Rhodopseudomonas palustris: one gene and its partner. The protein of the gene in region 2 binds, or shares a complex with, the protein of the main gene of each other region. Links are inferred from orthologs where the notes say so. Each region holds a gene or a part of one and is shown on either strand. Other genes may lie near its edges.

Evidence for each region.
Region 1: the proteins of eno (region 2) and RPPS3_RS12455 are in contact, whole or in part, in a solved structure (PDB 2FYM), measured with the Escherichia coli proteins. The link is inferred for Rhodopseudomonas palustris from one-to-one orthologs.

The regions. Positions count from the first base shown.
Region 1 is NZ_CP019966.1:2,699,765-2,703,772, reverse strand. What follows is about bases 1-3,697. They hold RPPS3_RS12455 (ribonuclease E/G), read left to right. Parts: upstream 1-326; coding sequence 327-3,497; downstream 3,498-3,697. Other genes in these bases: RPPS3_RS12450 (PGN_0703 family putative restriction endonuclease), read left to right, coding at 3,613-3,697. Outside these bases: more of RPPS3_RS12450, read left to right, coding at 3,698-4,008. UniProt on the Escherichia coli protein: Endoribonuclease that plays a central role in RNA processing and decay. Required for the maturation of 5S and 16S rRNAs and the majority of tRNAs. Also involved in the degradation of most mRNAs.
Region 2 is NZ_CP019966.1:3,163,299-3,166,596, forward strand. Bases 251-3,237 are described here. They hold eno (phosphopyruvate hydratase), read right to left. Parts: upstream 2,393-3,237; coding sequence 1,109-2,392; downstream 251-1,108. Other genes in these bases: RPPS3_RS14780 (zinc-binding dehydrogenase), read right to left, coding at 251-933; queF (preQ(1) synthase), read left to right, coding at 2,579-3,055; RPPS3_RS14800 (hypothetical protein), read left to right, coding at 3,176-3,237. Also shown: more of RPPS3_RS14780, read right to left, coding at 1-250; more of RPPS3_RS14800, read left to right, coding at 3,238-3,298. UniProt on the Escherichia coli protein: Catalyzes the reversible conversion of 2-phosphoglycerate (2-PG) into phosphoenolpyruvate (PEP). It is essential for the degradation of carbohydrates via glycolysis.

The DNA of each region.
Region 1 (4,008 bases), 460 kb from region 2 along the record:
GCCGGATGCCCTACTCCGGCTTAGCGCCTCGGCGCGGAGCCGGCCCATCAGCGAAACGACACGGCGGCCGATCGAGCCGCCACCTGTTCAGACGGGCCGACGCTTAATGCGCCAGACTGCGATGCCGAAACCGACCCACGCAAAGGCCGCGCCGCCGCGAAGCTCTCGCTTCGCTTTGCGCGTCGCCTCGGGTCTCCGACCGGCACGGCACACCGCGATGCGTTTCGGCCTTCCCCTCACCCCCGAATCAGGTGGACCGTCGCGTCTGCCGGCCGCGCTGCTTGCGCGAGCCGTTTCGCGCGCGCTTCGCCGACATGAGTTGAAAAATGGCCAACAAGATGCTGATCGACGCCACCCACCCGGAAGAGACCCGGGTGGTCGTGGTCCGTGGCAACCGCGTCGAAGAGTTTGATTTCGAAACCGCCCAGCGCAAACAACTCCGCGGCAACATCTATCTCGCAAAAGTCACCCGGGTCGAACCCTCGCTGCAAGCCGCCTTCATCGAATATGGCGGCAATCGCCACGGCTTCCTCGCCTTCAGCGAAATTCATCCCGACTATTATCAAATCCCGGTCGCCGACCGGCAGGCCCTGATCGAAGCCGACGAACGCGCCCACCGCGAAGCCGAAGAAGAAAGCGAGCAGCGCTCCAGCCGCCGCCGGTCGCGGCATCGCAGCCATCGCCGCCGCAACAACGGCGAGCGGGTGCAGAGCGAGATCGTAGAAGCCGTTGCCGACGTTGCGGCCGAGCAGCCGCACGAGGCTGCCGACCATCACGAGGCGCACGAGGTCGAGGCGCACGCCGAGGGCGAGCGCCTGATGCACGAGCTGCCGGAGGGTGAGACCGCCGAGCAGCACGACGCCGCGCACGCCTCCGACGATCACGAGCACCGCCACGTCGAAGCCGCGCCGTCCGAAGCACCCGCTCCGTCCGAGCCTGAGGTGAGCGCTGCAGCCGAGCCCGTCGCGAACGAGCAGCCGGCGGTTGCCGAAGCTCCCGCGCCGGTCGAAGCCCCGCAGGCCGCGGTGTCGCACGACGAGACCGACGCGCACGACGACGACCACGCTGAGGAAGGCGCCGGCTACGCCGAGGACGCGCCGTTCCCGATCGACGATCACCACGAGGCGGACGACGTCCACGGGGCGCACGACGATCACGCTGAAGCCGAGCACGAGGTCGAGACCGACTCCGAGGCGGAAGCCGAGGACGACGAGGAAGAGGACGACGAAGAGGAAGCCGAAGAGGACGTCGTCGAGTCCGTCGGCGGTGACGACGTGCTCGAGGAAGTGCCGGAACGCGCCTTCCGTCCGCGTCGGCAGTACAAGATCCAGGAAGTCATCAAGCGCCGCCAGGTGATGCTGGTGCAGGTCGTCAAGGAAGAGCGTGGCAACAAGGGTGCGGCGCTCACCACCTACCTGTCGCTCGCCGGCCGCTACGCTGTTTTGATGCCGAACACCGCCCGCGGCGGCGGCATCAGCCGCAAGATCACCTCGGCCCAGGATCGTTCGCGGCTGAAGGAAGTGGTGCAGGACCTCGACGTGCCGGAAGGCATGGGCGTGATCCTGCGCACCGCCGGCGCCTCACGGACCAAGCCCGAGATCAAGCGCGACTTCGAATACCTGATCCGGATGTGGGAGACGGTGCGCGACGTCACGCTGAACTCGCAGGCGCCGAAGCTGGTCTATGAAGAAGGCTCGCTGATCAAGCGCTCGCTGCGCGATCTCTACAACAAGGAGATCGATGAAGTGCTGGTGGCCGGCGAAGCCGGCTATCGCGAAGCCCGCGACTTCATGCACATGCTGATGCCCTCGCAGGTCCGCGCGGTGAAGCTGTATCGCGACGGCCAGCCGCTGTTCTCGCGGATGGGCGTCGAGAGCCAGCTCGACGCGATGTTCTCGCCGACCGTGCAGCTTCGCTCCGGCGGCTACATCGTCATCAACCAGACCGAAGCGCTGGTCTCGATCGACGTCAACTCGGGTCGCTCGACCCGCGAGCACCACATCGAGGATACCGCGCTCAAGACCAACATGGAGGCCGCCGAAGAAGTCGCCCGGCAGCTCCGGCTGCGCGACCTCGCCGGCCTGATCGTCATCGACTTCATCGACATGGACGAGAAGCGCAACAACCGCGCAGTCGAGCGCAAGCTCAGCGACTGCCTGCGGCAGGATCGCGCCCGCATCCAGGTCGGCCGCATCTCGCATTTCGGCCTGCTCGAAATGTCGCGCCAGCGCATCCGCGCCAGCGTGCTGGAAAGCTCGACCGAGCCCTGCCCGCATTGCGGCGGCTCGGGCCACGTCCGCTCGGTGTCCTCGGTGGCGCTGCAATTGCTGCGCGGCCTCGAAGAGGTGCTGATGAAGGGCGCCACGCACAATCTGATCGTGCGCACCCGCACCGACGTGGCGCTGTACGTGCTCAACCACAAGCGCGGCCATCTGCGCGACCTCGAGACCGGCTTCCGGGTGTCGCTGTCGGTACTGGCGGACCCGACCGTCAGCGGCCAGCAGTCGTTCGTGATCGACCGCGGCGAACAGGTCCACACGCTGGAGACCGCCAAGGCGCTGCTCGCGGCGCAGATCGCCGCCTCCCCGGCGCCGCTCGACGAGCCCGAGGATGACGACGGCTACGATTTCGAAGCCGAGATCGAGACCGACGAGACCGTCGGCCTCGCCGAGGATCAGGGCAGCGAAGCCGGCGAGAGCGAAGGCGAAGGCCGCAAGCGTCGTCGGCGCCGCCGTCGTCGGCGGTCGGGCGAGCCGCGTGACGCCGCCGAGGCCGGTGCAGTGGGCGAAGACGGCGAGCAGCCGTTCGTGACCGAAGGCGTCGAACAGGTCGGCGAAGCTGACGAAGGCGACGAGGCCGGTGAAGATGACAGCGAGGCCGAAGTCCGCGCCGACCAGGGCGAGAACGGCGAACGCCGTCCGCGCCGCCGCGGTCGCCGTGGTGGCCGCCGCCGTCGTGGCACTGCGGATGGCACCGAGACCGAGGCCGGCGTGGTCGGCTCGATCAGCGACGAACTGAACGCAACCGACGAAGCAGAATCCGCCGATGCGGTCGCCGACTTCGACGGCGGCAGCCCGTCGGTGCAGCCGAGCTTCGAACCGGCAGCCGAGACCGAACAGCCGCATCACGCCGCGCCGCAGGACACTGTGCCGTCCGAACCGCAGCACACGGCAGCCGCAGCCGCCGCACTCGACAGCGGCGACGCATCCGCCGAAGACGACAGCGCCGCGAAGAAGGCTGCGCGTCGCCGCTCCACGGTTCGCGAAAAGGTGAGCTTCGGCGCGCAGGCCGCCTCCGACGCAACGACGGAAGCTGCAGCCGACGTGCAGCCCGAGCCGACCGCTGAGGCCGAGCAGCCCGTAGCAGCCGCGCCTGCGGCAGAAGCCCCGGCCGCCGAGGCAGCAACGCAAGCAGCCGAGCAGCCCGCGCAGGAGCCCTCCTCCACCGCCCCGCGCCGGGTCGGCTGGTGGTCCCGCCGGTTCGGCGGCGGCAATTAAGCCGCCATCAAGACAACAGCTTCCAAAATGCCCGCGCACGCCGCGGGCATTTTCATTTCAGCCGCCAGCGGTCGGTTTGCGACCATCGCCACATTTCAAATCATGGATATTGCCCATGGATACTCGGCCTGAGAGCACCCCAAACAGTCGCCGCTCGTCATCGAGATTCGAAGTCGGCGAGCGGCTACGCCAGACCGCCTTTCTGGACCAAACGCTACCGACCCGTACTCGCTATCAGAACTCACCCTATCGGGTGGACCCGAGCGAGAAGGCGCAGCTCCTGGCGCCGATGATCAGGAGCACTGCCGAGCAGTACTTCTCGAAGTACAGAATTAGCTGGCACCGCCATGCCAACCACGCGCTGTCGTCTCAGCAATGCTGCCTCAACTTTCTGATGCCGTTGGCTGAACAGCCCGGCCGCCTCTCGCAATTGATCGGCCGCGCTCTCGACATCGCCCCGCCCGATATGATGCCGGTCGAAGATGGCCCTGACGGACGGCCATGGTACGTC
Region 2 (3,298 bases):
CCAGCCGCCGGCCGCCCAGGCGAAGCCGAAATTGCGGACGATCTCGGTCGGCTTGGTATCGAGGCTGCCGTAGATATACACCTGCTTCATCACGTTCGAGCCGTAGCGGCTGTAGGGTCCAGTTGCGGTCTTGCCGATCGCGGCTTCCATGCAGCTCAGGATCTGGCCTGCAAGCCGGCCGCCGCCGATCGCGTCGAACGCGATGGTGGCTCCGGTCTTGACCAGCGCGTCTGTGAGATCATCGAGGAAGGTCGGCGCCGTGGAGTCGACCACGTACTTGGCGCCGATATCGCGGAGCAGCTTGGCCTGCGCCTCGCTGCGGACGATGTTGACCAGATCGATGCCGTCCTTCAGGCAGATCCGGTTCAGCATCTGGCCGAGGTTCGACGCCGCGGCGGTGTGCACCAACGCCTTGTGGCCTTCGCGCTTCATTGTCTCGGTCATGCCGAGCGCGGTCAGCGGATTAACGAAGCACGAGGCGCCTTCGGCCGCGGTGGTGCCGTCGGTCAGCTTCAGGCAGTCGGCAGCTTTGATCAGGCGATACTGCGCGTACATCGCGCCGCCGATCATCGCCACGGTCTTGCCGAGCAGCGCCTGCGCTGCATCCGAACGGCCGGCCTTGATCACCGTGCCGGCGCCCTCATTGCCCACCGGCATCGACTCGTCGAGCCGCGCGGCCATTGCCTTCATGGCCGCTTCAGGCACCTTGGCGGTGATCACCGGCGCGTCCGCCGTGCCGGACGCTTTCGCGGTCGACATGTCGGCGGCGCCGAACAGCAGGCCGAGATCGGAGGGATTGATCGGGGTGGCTTCGACCCGGACCACGACCTCGTCGGGGCCGGGCTCGGGAATGCTCACCGGCAGCAGCGAAACTTCGAGGTCACCGCTCGCCTTGATCAGCGAGCGCAGTTGCAGTCCGGTGGTCTCACTCACGCGTCGTCTCCCTGCTTGTTGTCAGCGCGGCCGCACCTTGGGGCAGCCGCGCGCAGGGTTCAAGGCCGCGCTGATAACCTATCCGTCATTGCGAGAAGCGAAGCGACGAAGCAATCCAGTTCCGACATCCAGCCTCTGGATTGCTTCGCTTCGCTCGCAATGACGCGGTTCTAGTTCAGCGGAACGCCTTCAGCGCCGCCTTGCCGGCGTAGTGCGCGCTGGAGCCGAGCTCCTGCTCGATGCGCAGCAGCTGGTTGTACTTCGAGGTGCGGTCGGCGCGCGCCAGCGAGCCGGTCTTGATCTGCCCGCAATTGGTGGCGACCGCGAGATCGGCGATGGTGGAGTCCTCGGTCTCGCCCGAGCGATGCGACATCACCGCGGTGTAGCCGGCCTTGTGCGCCATCTCGACGGCGGCCAGCGTCTCGGTCAGCGTGCCGATCTGGTTGACCTTGATCAGGATCGAGTTGGCGCGGCCGTTTTTGATGCCGTCCGCGAGCCGGGTGACGTTGGTAACGAACAGATCGTCGCCGACGAGCTGGCACTTGCCGCCGATCAGATCGGTCAGTTCCTTCCAGCCGTCCATGTCGTCTTCGCTCATGCCGTCTTCGATCGACACGATCGGATAGCGTGCGACCAGATCGGCGAGGTACTTGGCCTGCTCCGAGCGAGAGCGGGTCTTGTTCTCGCCGCCATAGACGTAGGAACCGTCCTTGAAGAACTCGGTGGCGGCGCAGTCCAGCGCCAGCATCACGTCGTCACCGGCCTTGTAGCCGGCCTTGCCGATCGCGGCCATGACGAAGTCGAGCGCCGCATCGGCCGACGGCAGGTTCGGCGCAAAGCCGCCTTCATCGCCGACATTGGTGTTGTGGCCGGCCTTCTTCAATTCACCCTTGAGGGTATGGAAGATCTCCGAGCCGCAGCGCAGCGCGTCGGCAAAGGTCGGCGCGCCGACCGGCATGATCATGAATTCCTGGAAGTCGATCGGGTTGTCGGCGTGCACGCCGCCGTTGACGATGTTCATCATCGGCACCGGCAGGGTGCGGGCAGAGGTGCCGCCGACATAGCGATACAGCGGCATGTCGTAAGACGCCGCCGCCGCTTTCGCCGCGGCCAGCGACACGCCGAGGATGGCATTGGCGCCGATCCGGCCCTTGTTCGGGGTGCCGTCGAGCTCGATCATGGTCTGATCAAGCTGCACCTGCTGTTCGGCATCCATGCCGCCGAGCGCGTCGAACAGCTCGCCGTTGACCGCCTCGACCGCCTTCTGCACGCCCTTGCCGAGATAGCGGGCCTTGTCGCCGTCGCGCAGCTCGACCGCCTCATGGGCGCCGGTGGAGGCTCCCGACGGAACGGCGGCGCGGCCGACCGAGCCGTCCTCGAGCACCACGTCGACTTCGACGGTCGGATTGCCGCGGCTGTCGAGAATTTCGCGGCCGATGATGTCGACGATGGCGGTCATGAATGCCTCTTGATCGGATGGAGGGAATGGAGTTGCGCCGCTTCTACAGCATGGCTCCGGGCACGAAAAGGCCGCTCGCCCGCCCCATGGGGCCCGACCAACGGCGAACGCACCGGTTTTGCAACGGATTCCCCTGCCCCGGAAAATGCTCTAGGACGGCGGTAACGGAGACCACAAGTTCAAGCCATGTCGAAAACACCTCGCAAATCCGCCGCCTCCCCATCCCTGCAGCTCGGCCAGGCCGTCGAATGGCCGGACCGGCCGGAAGCCGCCAAGCTCGACCGGGTGCCGAACCCGCAGAAGGACACCAACTTCCTGGCGCGCTTCACCGCGCCGGAATTCACCTCGCTGTGCCCGGTGACCGGCCAGCCGGATTTCGCGCATCTGGTGATCGATTACGTTCCGGGGCCGTGGCTCCTCGAGTCGAAATCGCTGAAGCTGTACTTCGCTTCCTTCCGCAACCACGGCGCCTTCCACGAAGACTGCACCGTGGCGATCGGCAAACGGATCGCAACCGAGATCAAACCGAAATGGCTGCGCATCGGCGGCTATTGGTACCCGCGCGGCGGCATCCCGATCGACGTGTTCTGGCAGACCGGCAAACTGCCGAAGGACGTCTGGGTGCCCGATCAGGGCGTGCAGCCGTATCGCGGACGGGGTTAGCCGGAGCACGCGCAGACGCCATGCGCCCCGCGGTGCATGGCGTTCCGGCTGGAGGGATTGCGGAACGGCGCGAGACCAGGTAATTAATCGCAGCTTCTTCTGTTATCCGAGGAGGCTGACATGAACGATTTGTATTCGTGGACTGCGCATCAGCACCACGGCTTGCACACCTTCAAATCATTCCAAGACAAGCTTGAGCAGTTCGCCGAAGATCATCCGGCGCAACGCGGTCTGTGCCGTGTG